Regions from separate parts of the Mesorhizobium sp. C432A genome, predicted to be linked through region 2. Evidence: riboswitches for the same ligand, from Rfam matches in the RefSeq annotation. Region 2 holds a riboswitch; the other holds the start of a gene.
What was found. A riboswitch is a leader RNA that binds a small molecule or an ion and turns the genes downstream of it on or off. The one in region 2 is predicted to bind thiamine pyrophosphate.
Positions count from the first base shown of each region.

Region 1: another riboswitch for thiamine pyrophosphate. It lies ahead of NLY33_RS25370 (YkoF family thiamine/hydroxymethylpyrimidine-binding protein); the one in region 2 lies ahead of thiB (thiamine ABC transporter substrate binding subunit).

Region 1 covers NZ_CP100470.1:5,164,152-5,169,712, reverse strand. Annotated here, with positions in the region: gene NLY33_RS25410 (hypothetical protein) at 1-168, shown strand, start outside; gene NLY33_RS25405 (hypothetical protein) at 497-1,009, shown strand; gene NLY33_RS25400 (hypothetical protein) at 1,049-1,351, shown strand; gene NLY33_RS25395 (DUF1236 domain-containing protein) at 1,692-2,021, shown strand; gene NLY33_RS25390 (hypothetical protein) at 2,119-2,334, shown strand; gene NLY33_RS25385 (DUF2934 domain-containing protein) at 2,427-2,666, shown strand; gene NLY33_RS25380 (hypothetical protein) at 2,823-3,074, opposite strand; partial or broken gene NLY33_RS25375 (GSU2403 family nucleotidyltransferase fold protein) at 3,324-3,713, opposite strand; TPP riboswitch at 3,924-4,036, shown strand; gene NLY33_RS25370 (YkoF family thiamine/hydroxymethylpyrimidine-binding protein) at 4,027-4,635, shown strand; gene NLY33_RS25365 (ABC transporter permease) at 4,891-5,561, shown strand, end outside.
Region 2 covers NZ_CP100470.1:1,675,412-1,680,972, reverse strand. Annotated here, with positions in the region: gene thiQ (thiamine ABC transporter ATP-binding protein) at 1-486, opposite strand, end outside; gene thiP (thiamine/thiamine pyrophosphate ABC transporter permease) at 483-2,081, opposite strand; gene thiB (thiamine ABC transporter substrate binding subunit) at 2,300-3,307, opposite strand; TPP riboswitch at 3,351-3,465, opposite strand; gene NLY33_RS08040 (thiamine diphosphokinase) at 3,628-4,284, shown strand; gene NLY33_RS08035 (ABC-F family ATP-binding cassette domain-containing protein) at 4,286-5,561, shown strand, end outside.

The DNA of each region.
Region 1 (5,561 bases), 2.5 Mb from region 2:
CTGAAAGCCAGGATGCGAGACGCCAGCGTTACTGAACACGAGATGCAGACCTTCCAGAAGGTCGCAGCCATCATGGGAGGTGTCGAAGGCTCCCTACGCCTCGACGCCGACGACCTGATCGCGGCGTCCTTCGTCACCGAGGCGCTCGGCGATCCCGGGTCGAATTGAAGGTCAGAGCCCGTCGGCACCCAAGTGCCGGCGGTCGATGGCCCGGTTCGCAGCGCCGCGATGCCGGAGCGTGTCTGCACCGCCCGCGGCGGGGATTTCTTGCGCACTTTGAAGATTTCAGGCGAGCGGCCTCGACGGCGCTTGAAATATTGGGCTTCGCGTTCGTGCTTCTCGGCTGCTTCTCGGCTGTCGAAGGTGCCGAGATTGTCGCCGTCCAGCCCTTGACCACAAGGGCTAAGCCAAACCGCCAAGGCGGCTTAAACGAAGGATCCGGCCAGCCGGATCCTTCGAAAAATCGCGATGCTCCGGCATCGCCTTCAGCTCATCCTTGGTCCAACTGGTGACGGCGTGGACGTCCCGGGAAACCTCTCGAAAGTCCGCGGTCGCTGCCTTACACGTCGTCGAACGGGCCGCCGCGCCTCGCCAGGTCGTGACCAATGGCGGCTTCCTCGGCGTCGTCGGGCAAGGCATCGTCACTGTCCTGGTAGGGGTTGTCGTCATCCTCCTCGGGCAATTCGCCTTCCTTCTCGACACCGGTGGTGTCCGGCAGGCTTTCCTCATCTGCTCCGTCGGGCAGGACCGTTGCGCCACGCAGCGCATCCTAATCCTGCCGGCGCGGCGTCGGCGCTTCCACCTCGTCATTGGCGATCCTGTCGCGGGCATCGTTTTGCTCGGTGGCGCCTCGACCTCGTCATTGGGTTTTCTGTTTCGTTCTTCCATGATTGCCTCCTCCGGGCGGCTTTGCGTCGAGAAGGTGGAACTCACTTCCGGCTGTCAGGTTCCGGCAACCACTCCATCTCCGTGGAACCAATTGCCGCCAGTCTGCTTTGCCAAGGACTAGTCTGCTTTGCCAAGGAGATGAATCCAGAGGAGCTGGACCATGAAGACTTTCCCCCTCATCCCATGCGTGCTGCTCCTGGCGCTGGCCGACCCGGCGGCTGCGCAGGACAATGGCGACCAGCACGGCCCTGCCGCGCCTTGCCAGGCGCAGCCTCAGGACGATGGTCAGAAGCCGCCGGTCGCCAATGGCGGCGGCGAATCGACCAGCACGCTCGGTCCCTGCGGCGGCGTGCTGCAGCCGCCGCCCAGTGGTGACCAGGGTATGACGCAGCCGCCGCCGGATCAGGGCAAGACGCCGGTGATCAAGCCTGGCGAGGTGCCTGCGCAGCCGCCGAAGCAATGACCTTTGCTTGAAACTTCACGGCGTGGCACGAAGGCGGTCGGTTCCGGTCTTGGCCGGGCGACGCGGTCACCGGATCAATGCCGGCGCCGGCCGCAATCGCCACCGGAATTGGAGCCGTGCATCATCCATGTCGAAGGTCTCCTGAGGGATTGTGCTTCAATGCGAATCTTGCGGGTGCGGGTTCTGCTGGCATGACCGGAAGCCGATCAATTTAGTCTCCGCTTGCGGAACAAGACCGTACCGGCTGCGTTTGCCTCCAGGAGCCCGCCACCTCGATCTGCGCTGTTTTCGCCTTATGCGGGAACACGGCGGAGCTCGCCAACAACGACAGGAGACGAAGATGAAAACCATCCTTATTCCCGCCGTCGCCGGGCTCGCCATGATCGCTGGTATCGGCATTGCCGCCGCCGACGAGGTCATCGTCACGCAGCCGGCACAGCAGCAGGTGATCATCACCCCGGAACAGCGCACGGTCGTGCACCAATACGTAAAGAAACATCCGCTTGCCTCGGTCAATCTGCTCGGCGTCGAATTGAATGTCGGCACTGCCTTGCCTGACACTGTCGAGCTGCAGGAGGTTCCCGACGTTCAGTACAGATACGCCGTCGTCGACAACCATACCGTGTTGGTCGACCCCAGCACGCGCAGGATTGTCGAGGTGGTCGAGTAACGCTCGACAACCTAACCATTCATCGGTGATACGGCCCTGTCGTTCTTCCTAAAAGGGCGGCAGGGCCGAATGATGAACATGATGAAGGAGAATTGCCATGTTGCCGCATGTCGAGACCCCGAACTCCGCCAATGTTGCGGCGTGTTGCGACAAGTTGCTGGCCGAGCGCAACACGGCGCTGTTATCGATGAAGGAAGCGATCGCGCTCCTGCGGGAGCGCACCGGCACCGATCGTTCGGATGCCGACCTCGCGGGGCTGATCGTCAAGAAGGCGGCGCTGCTCGGCGTTGCGGTGATTTCCGACCCGCGCTGAGATGTCTCGTCACTCAAGACGCCGGCCGAATTTTCGGCTAATGTTTTCGTGGAATCTGGACCAACCGACCGGACCCAACCACGGAGGCTTAAGTGACGGACGACAAACAGGACCGCATTCGCCAGCGCGCGCACGAGATCTGGGAAAAGGCCGGCCGGCCTGAAGGCGCGCATCAGGAACACTGGGAGCAGGCCACGGCTGAATTTGATGGCGCGGTCGCCAAGCCCAAAAAGGCGGCGAAGAAAGCTGACGCCAAGCCCGCCAAGGCAGCCGCCAAGCCAAAGGCCGCGAAGCCTGCCGCCGCAAAGTCCGGCAAAGCCAAATCGAAATAAGGCCAGAAATAAGGCCAGTCGAAATAAAGCAAGGCCGGAATTCGCTGGCCGGGCCATCCTTGGCGCCCGCCGTTCAGGCGCGCCCGAGCCTCTCAACCTGACGAATTGCGCCTGCGACGGGCAGCGCAATTCCTTGTGTTTGGCGACAGCCGCCCCTCATGCCTCCCAGGCATAACTCGACAGCGCAAAGCGAATCCCGGCAGCTGTCATAGCCAGTTCGCATTCGGTGATCTGGCGCAGGTGGCGCAGATAGCGCGTTACAGTCTGTGGCAGCCAGCCGGCGCAGGCCTCGACATAGGCGCGGCTGTGAACAAGGGTGCCGGTCGACAGCCTCTCGTCCTTCTCGGCAACGACTTTCAGATATTGGCGGATGAAGCGGATGTCGTCGGCGATGTCCTGGCTGGCCATTCGCCAGGCCCCGGCGAGGCGTTGGCACTGATCGAATGACAAGGGCAACAAAGGGGGCGGCAATAAAGGCGGCGGCAACGACGGAGATGACTGCAAAGGACGAGAGAGATCGGCGAAGGCAACATGGTTCGCTGTGCTCAAGGACATTCCTCTCTGAGAAAAGAGATATCGTACTTTATGTACGAATAAGCGTCAAGCCAATTCGTACAGTTGGGACGATGGAAATGAATATAGCAGCGGTCGCTTCAGCTAATCCCGCATCGTGAATCCTTCAGGAGTCGCACCAATTTCGCGGAGGGATTTCCCCAGGATGGTGTTGACTGTTTCCCTCGTGGCGGCGTCGAACAGGTTCAAGCCGCCCCGGATCGTCTCGCGCCAGTTTTCGCCCCTCTCCCACGCTTCCATGAAGGCGAAGGCAAGGTCGTCCTGGCGACGCGTGGCTTCGAGCACTTGGGTCAGCAGGCGCGCTTGATGGAGATCCTTCTCCCGCTTGGCGCCAGCGCTCGGCCCGCGTCGCGAGGCGACGATCAGCTTGTGGATGGCGTGGCGCTGGGGCGAGGGGACCAGCACAGGCAAGCCCGAGCGATGCAGGAGCACAGTCCGGATGGGGTCGCGGATAAGGAGATCCAGAAACCGTAAGGGCTGCGCGGAGTCTCTGCCGTTTTCTTATAATTACGTTTATCAGCTTGAATTCCAACGCAGTTATAAGAAGTTCGTGGAAACCTTATAACGCAACGAACTGACGAGTCGTCTGTTAACGCCCAGGCGCCCGGCACGTCTGGCCTAAAACACTTTGCCGCAGTGCCTCAACAAACGGCTTCCCCAATGTCTCGAACAATGCTTTAACCCGCCCATCCACAGGGGTGCTCCGTATCGTCGGGGCTGAGATGAGGGCGGCAAGCCTTCGGACCCTAAAGCTGATCTGGATAATACCAGCGGAGCGAGGCGGGCGATGTTTTCAGGCGCACAGATTTCCCTTTATCCCATGACCGACGATTTCGTCGGCGTCATCCTCGGCGCGCTCGGCGCGCTCGATCCGTGGCGCGACCGGCTGCGGATCGAAACCGATGACATCTCGACCCTTACGGTCGGGCCGCCCGAGGTGCTGTTTCCCGCTATGCGCGACCTGTTCGTGGCGGCGGCCAAAAGCGGCAAGCACTGCGTGCTTTCGGCGGCGGTCTCGCGCGGCTGTCCGGGTGAGCCCGACGATCCGATCTGCCGCTCCGACGAGACCGGCGGCCCCGCCATTCCGCTGGACGAGCGCAAGATCGCCGCGATCCGCGCTGTCCAGGCCACGCCGTCGACCGGCCAGCCGGTGGCGGCGCAGTTCTCGCTCTACGTTATGGGCACGGGCGACCATATGGACGAGATCTACGGCTGCATCGATTTCCTGAAACAGTCCGGCGTCTTTGAGCGCTCAAAGAACTTCTGCACCAAATTGCGTGGCGATGCCGGTGCCGTGTTTGCCACGCTCAACGAGGCCTTCTGCCGCTTCGGCCCCGGCGCCGGCCACGTCACCCTCGACATCACGATCTCGGCGAACAGCCCGAGCGCCGTCTGAGCCGCGGCTCAAGCGTCGTTCCTTGAGGATATTGCCGTGGCTGGTTTATCTGACCCATTGCGTGGAGGAGATGCCTCTGACCCCTCAGCACAAAGAGGAGGGGAGCCATTGGCGATTGGCGAAGACCGCGATGCCCACGAATCTCCCCCCTCGAGCGGGAGATGGCTGGCAGGCCAGAGGGGGTCCCAGCGCGTGGAGCGCCGACGTCCTTTTCGCATCGGCAAGGCGTGGGCGCTCTATGCGAGACGACCCCCTCTGTCGCCTTCGGCGACATCTCCCCCTCGAGGGGGGAGATTAGCCGCCGGCATCGCCAAGACCATCCCCGCCGCCTTCGCCTTCGCCCTGCTCCTCGCGGCCTGGGAGCTCTACGCCCGCTACGGCGGTGTCGCCCCCACCGTGCTGCCGGCGCCGTCGCGCGTGCTGCAGCAGGCCTGGGAGCATCGCGCCGCCCTGGCCGACAACACGCTGCCTACCATCCGCGCCACATCAGCCGGCTTCGCCTGCTCGTTGGTCGCTGCCTTCGTGCTTTCGGCGCTGGTCGATTTCTTGGCCCCGCTGCGCCGCGCGCTGTTTCCGCTGCTGATCGTCAGCCAGACCTTGCCGCTGGTCGCGATCGCGCCGCTCATCGTGCTGTGGTTCGGCTTCGGGCTGATGCCAAAAATCCTGCTTGTGGCGCTCGTTACCTTCTTCCCGATGATGGTGGCGCTGGTCGAGGGTTTTGCCGCGACCAGCAAGGCGATTTCGCAGATGCTCGCCACCATGGGGGCAGGGCGCTGGCGCATCTTCTGGCTGGCGCGCCTGCCTTCGGCGCTGCCCTATTTCTTCGCCGGGCTGCGCATCTCCATCACCTACGCCGTCGTCGGCGCGATCTTCGCCGAATATGCGGGGGCGGCGAAGGGGCTGGGCATCTACATGCTCAATGCCAA
Region 2 (5,561 bases):
GAGCAGCAGCACTGGCCGGTCGCGCACCAGAACGCGGGCGAGCGCCACGCGCTGCCTTTCGCCGCCGGAGAGTTCGCGCGGCAGGCGCATTTCCTTGCCGGCCAGGCCGACGCGGTCAAGCGCCTCGGCGATTGCGGCGCGATCGGCGTCGGTCAGGTTGAGCGATGGCGAGCGGCCGAGCCCGACATTCTTCTCCACCGAGAGATGAGCAAACAGATTGTTTTCCTGGAATACCATCGACACCGGCCGCGCCGAAGGCGGCTCGGCGCCGACATCGGCGGCGCCGATCAGCACACGACCGGACTCCGGCGTCTCGAAACCAGCCACCAGATTGAGCAAGGTCGATTTGCCCGAACCGCTTGCCCCCATGATGGCGGTGATCTTAGATGTATCGAATTCGACATCGAACAGGAATGGCGTTTCGCCATAGCTGAACGAGACCTTGTCCAGCCGGACAGTCGTGCCTTTCTCCACAGCGGACGTCACGATCTCTCTCCCCGTCCCAGCCAGTCTGCCGCGACCACCAATGCAAGGCAGACCGCCCCGAGCAGCAAAGCCAGCCCGGCAGCATCGGCCGTGCGATAGCTGCCCATGCGCGCCAGCAGGAGATAGGGCAAGGTCTGCACCGAATCGCTGCCGAACAGCGCGATGACGCCGAGATCGCCGAGCGACAGTGCCATGGCGAAGGCAAAGCCGGTGGCCAGCGGCCGCCGGAGCGATGGCCAGTCGACCAGAAGCAGCCGGTTCCAGCCCGCAATGCCGAGCTGCGCGCACAGCTTTTCATGGCGCTCGCTCGCCGCATCATAGGCCGGGCGCATCGCGCGGATGGCAAAGGGCATCGCCATCACCGCATTGACGGTGACGACCATGACCGGCGCGATGGCAAAGACATCGCTGACCGTGCGCAGCAGGAGAAACCAGCCGGCGCCGATGACGATGGGCGGCACGACGAGGACGAAGCCGGCGCCGGTGTCGGTGGCATGTTCGAGCAATGAACGGGCACTGGACCGGCGGCGCAGCGACAGTGCCCGCCGCGCCATGATCAGCGACAGTGCCAGCGCCACCGAAAGTAGCGCCGCCGAGAAGGCGAGACCGGCGCTGGTCAGCGTCGCCTGACGCACGGCACTCTCGCCCGCCAGCCGGCCGAGATCGGCGCCGAGGCCGGAGGCAACGGTGGCCGCCATCGGTCCGGCGACGAACAGCAAGGCGAGCACGATCAGGACGGCGTTGAACGCTGTTTCTGCTTTGCCGGCCAAGTGATAGCGGCGCGGCGCGACAGGCAAATTGGCGTCGCCGGTCACATTGGCGCCGAGCCGCGTCAGCGCCAGCATGACGGCGAAAGTCAGCGCGATCTGTAGCACCGTCAGCGTCACCGCTCGCGCCGGATCGAAGTCGAAACGCAGCGCCTGATAGATGGCGACTTCCAGCGTCGTCGCCGCCGGCCCGCCGCCGAGGATCAGGACGATGGTGAAGGAGGTGATGCAAAGCATGAAGACAAGCCCGGCGACGCCCGGCAGCGCGGCGCGCAGCACCGGCCACTCGATCAGCCGGAAGGCTGGCCTCGCCCCCATGCCGAGCTGGCTCGCCAGCCGCCATTGATCGGCCGGCACCGTTCCCAGCGCTTCGAGGAACAGCCGGGTGGCCAGCGGCAGGTTGAAGAAGACGTGGGCGACGAGGATGCCCGACAGCCCATAGATGTCGGGCCAGCTCTGGCCACCGATCGCGGCGAAATAACCGGCGCGGCCATAGAGCGCCAGTATTCCCAGCGCTCCGACAATCGCCGGCAAGGCAAGGGGCACAGTGAATAGCTGCAGGATGAAGCCGCGTCCGAAGAAGCGCGGATGCCGCGACAGCGCCCGGGCGACGAAGAGCGCCGGTACGGCGGAAAGCAGAGTCGAGAGCGCAGCCTGCCAGAGCGTGAAGCGGACAACGCGCAGGAGATAGAGGTCAAAGGCGGACGCGGCGCCGGAAAGGTCGTGCGCGCCTTCGCGGATAAGGCCGGCGAAGGCGCCACCGATCAGCAGCGCGATTGCCGCAAGCGCGACAATGCCGGCCGTGATGCAGGGGTCAGAGCGTTGCACTCTTTACCGGGCGTCGCGTTCCTTCGCGCCCCCCTCTGTCCTGCCGGACATCTCCCCCACGAGGGGGAGATTGGCGGTTTTAGCGCTCCGCTCATTCCTGCAGCTTCGGAGATTGGCGAAAGTCAACGTAAAGGCCAATCTCCCCCTCGTGGGGGAGATGTCCGGCAGGACAGAGGGGGGCGCCGTAGAGCACTCATCTTTTGACTATACAGCCAAATCTACTTGCTCATCACCGCCAGCCATTCATCCACCCAGGCCTTGCGATTTGCCGCGACCTCTTCCGGGCTGAACAGCAAGGTCTTCGCCGGCTTGACCAGCCTATCAAAAGCCGGATTGAGCGGCTTGTCGGTTTTCCCGGCCGGGAACATCCAGTTGGTCTCCGGAATGACATCCTGGAATTTCGGCCCGGTCATGAAGGCCAGGAACTTCGCCGCCAGCGGATTCTTCGCGCCCGTGGTGGTGATGCCGGCGACCTCGATCTGCAGATACTCGCCTTCCTCGAACGAGGCCGCCTGGTAGCGCCCGGTGTTCTCCGCCACCATGTGGTAGGCCGGCGACGTCGTATAGGAAAGCACCATCGGCGCCTCGCCCTTGGTGAACAGGCCGTAGGCCTCGCTCCAGCCCGGCGTCACCGTCAGCACTTTGCCCTTGAGTTTCGCCCAGGCTTCCGGCGCCTTGTCGCCATAGACCGACTTGACCCACAGCAGCAGGCCAAGGCCCGGCGTCGACGTCCTCGGATCCTGGATGACGATCTTGTCGGCGGCATCGCCCTCGACCAATTTCTTCAGGCTCTTCGGTGGGTTCTTCAGCTTCTCGGTGTCGTAGACGACGGCGAAATAGCCATAATCGTAGGGCACGAAAGTGTCGTCGCTCCAGCCGCCCGGCACGTTGTTTTCAGCCACCGCGCCATGTGGGACAAACAGGCCGGAAGCCTTGGCTTCCGCGGTGAGGTTGGTGTCGAGACCAAGCACGATATCGGCCTTGGTCGAGGCACCTTCGAGCTTGACGCGGTTGAGCAGCGCGACGCCGTCGGCCACCGAGACGAAGTCGACGCTGCAGCCGCACTCGGCCTCGAATTCCTTCTTCACCTGGGGCCCCGGACCCCAGTCGGCAGTGAAACTCTCATAGGTATAGATCGTGAGTTTTTCCTGCGCGGACGCAGAGCTTGCCAGTAGCGAAACAGCAAGCCCCAGCGCTGGGACAAGACGGGACAAAAACATGCGCATCGGCGCCTCCTTCATTCGTGTTGAAAGGAATTGAGGCGTCGGGCTGTCCGAAGCGTCTAATCCCTCCGCCGGTACAAACCGGATCAGGTTCAGCGGGTTGGCGAGACTGCCTCTCAGCCGGTCCGCGAAGATCGCGTCCGGCACCCCGTTAGAGCGTTTCGACACATAGGCCCGGCCAAGGTGCCACGCAAGTGGAAGTTTGCCCGAGCATGATCCCGGAAAGTGGAATCCGTTTCCGGAAAAAGATCATGCTCCAACAAAGAGTGACGGTGCCGCTCGGCCTTCCGTTTCGTCGGCGGGGCTGGTAAGGGCCAGCGGATATGAGCACATTCACCATCCTGCTTGGCGGCGATCTCGTCCGCACGCCGCGGCTCGACCGCCAGGTCGCGGGCACGCGCGTCATCGCCGCCGACGCCGGCATCGATCATGCCCGCCTGCTCGGCCTGATGCCGGAGCTGTGGGTCGGCGATTTCGATTCCGTGCCGGCGGACCTGCCTGCCGATCTCGCCGCCGTGCCGCGGGAGGTGTTTCCTCCCGAAAAGGACAAGACCGATGGCGAACTGGCGATCGCGGCGGCATTGGGACGCGGCGCCACCAGCCTGGTGCTGGCCGGCGCTTTCGGCGGCAAGCGCGCCGACCACGCCTTCCTGCATCTGGCGCTCAGCCTGCGGCTGACAGAGACAGGCACAAAAGTGCTGTTGACCAGCGGAGCGCAGGAAGGCGCCCCTCTGCTGCCTGGCAAGGCCGGCTTCGACTATGCCGACGGAACGCTGTTTTCGGTGCTCGGCTTTTCCGATCTTTCGGGCCTCACCGTGTCCGGCGCGAAGTGGCCGCTCGACCATGTCGAGGTCGTGTTCGGCTCGTCGCTGACCATCTCGAACGAGGTCAAGTCCAACAAGACCGGGGGCCTCGAAATCGCGCTCGGCCATGGCCGCGCGCTGCTGCTCGCCCACCCCTATCCCTTGCCTGAAAGCTGACATGGCCCCGCCCCTTCTCAACCTCGACGGCATAAGACTGACCTTTGGCGGCACGCCGCTGCTCGATGGCGCCGAACTGACGGCGTCCGCCGGTGACAAGATCGCGCTCGTCGGCCGCAACGGCTCCGGCAAGTCGACGCTCCTGAAGATTGCCGCGGGCCTGATCGAGCCGCAAGACGGCGAGGTCTTCCGCCAGCCTTCGGCAACGGTGCGCTATCTCCCGCAAATGCCCGACATGGACGGCTTTGCCAATGTGCGTGCCTATGTCGAGGCCGGGCTTGGGCCTGCCGACGATCCCTACCGCGCCACATATCTGATGGAGCATCTCGGCCTCGCCGGCACGGAGAACCCCAACGATCTCTCCGGCGGCGAGGCGCGCCGCGCAGCACTTGCCCGCGTCATGGCGCCCGAACCCGATATTATGCTGCTTGATGAGCCGACGAACCATCTCGATTTGTCGGTCATCGAATGGCTGGAAGAAGAGCTTGTCCGGACGTCTTCGGCGCTGATCGTCATCTCGCACGACCGTCGCTTCCTCGAACGCGTCTCGCGCGCCACCGTCTGGCTCGACCGTGGCCAGACCCGCCGCCTCGACAAGGGCTTTGGCCATTTCGAGGAATGGCGCGACCTTGTGCTGGAAGAGGAAGAGCGCGAACAGCACAAGCTCGGCCGCCAGATCGTGCGCGAGGAGCATTGGCTGCGCTATGGCGTGACGGCTCGCCGCAAACGCAACATGCGCCGCCTGGGCGAACTGCAGACCATGCGCCAGCGTTTTCGCGGCCATCGCGGCGCCGAGGGCTCGGCCACCATGGTGGCCAGCGACGCCGCCGAATCCGGCAAGCTGGTGATTGAGGCCAAGAACATCGAAAAGAGCTTTGGCGACCTCACCGTGGTCAAAAGCTTCTCGACCCGCATCCAGCGCGGCGATCGCGTCGGCCTTGTCGGGCCGAACGGCGCCGGCAAGACGACGCTGTTGAAGATGCTTACCGGCGAGATGAAGCCCGACGCCGGCTCAGTGCGGCTCGGCACCAATCTGGAAATCGCCACGCTCGACCAGAAGCGCGAGGCGGTCGATCCGGCCGAGACCCTGGCGCAGTATCTCACGGACGGGCGCGGCGAAAACCTCGTCATCAATGGCGAGCAGCGCCATGTCGTGTCCTACATGAAGGATTTCCTGTTCAAGCCGGAACAGGCGCGCACCCCGGTGCGCGAGCTGTCCGGCGGCGAACGGGCGCGGCTGCTCCTGGCGCGTGTTCTGGCGCGGCCGGCCAACCTTC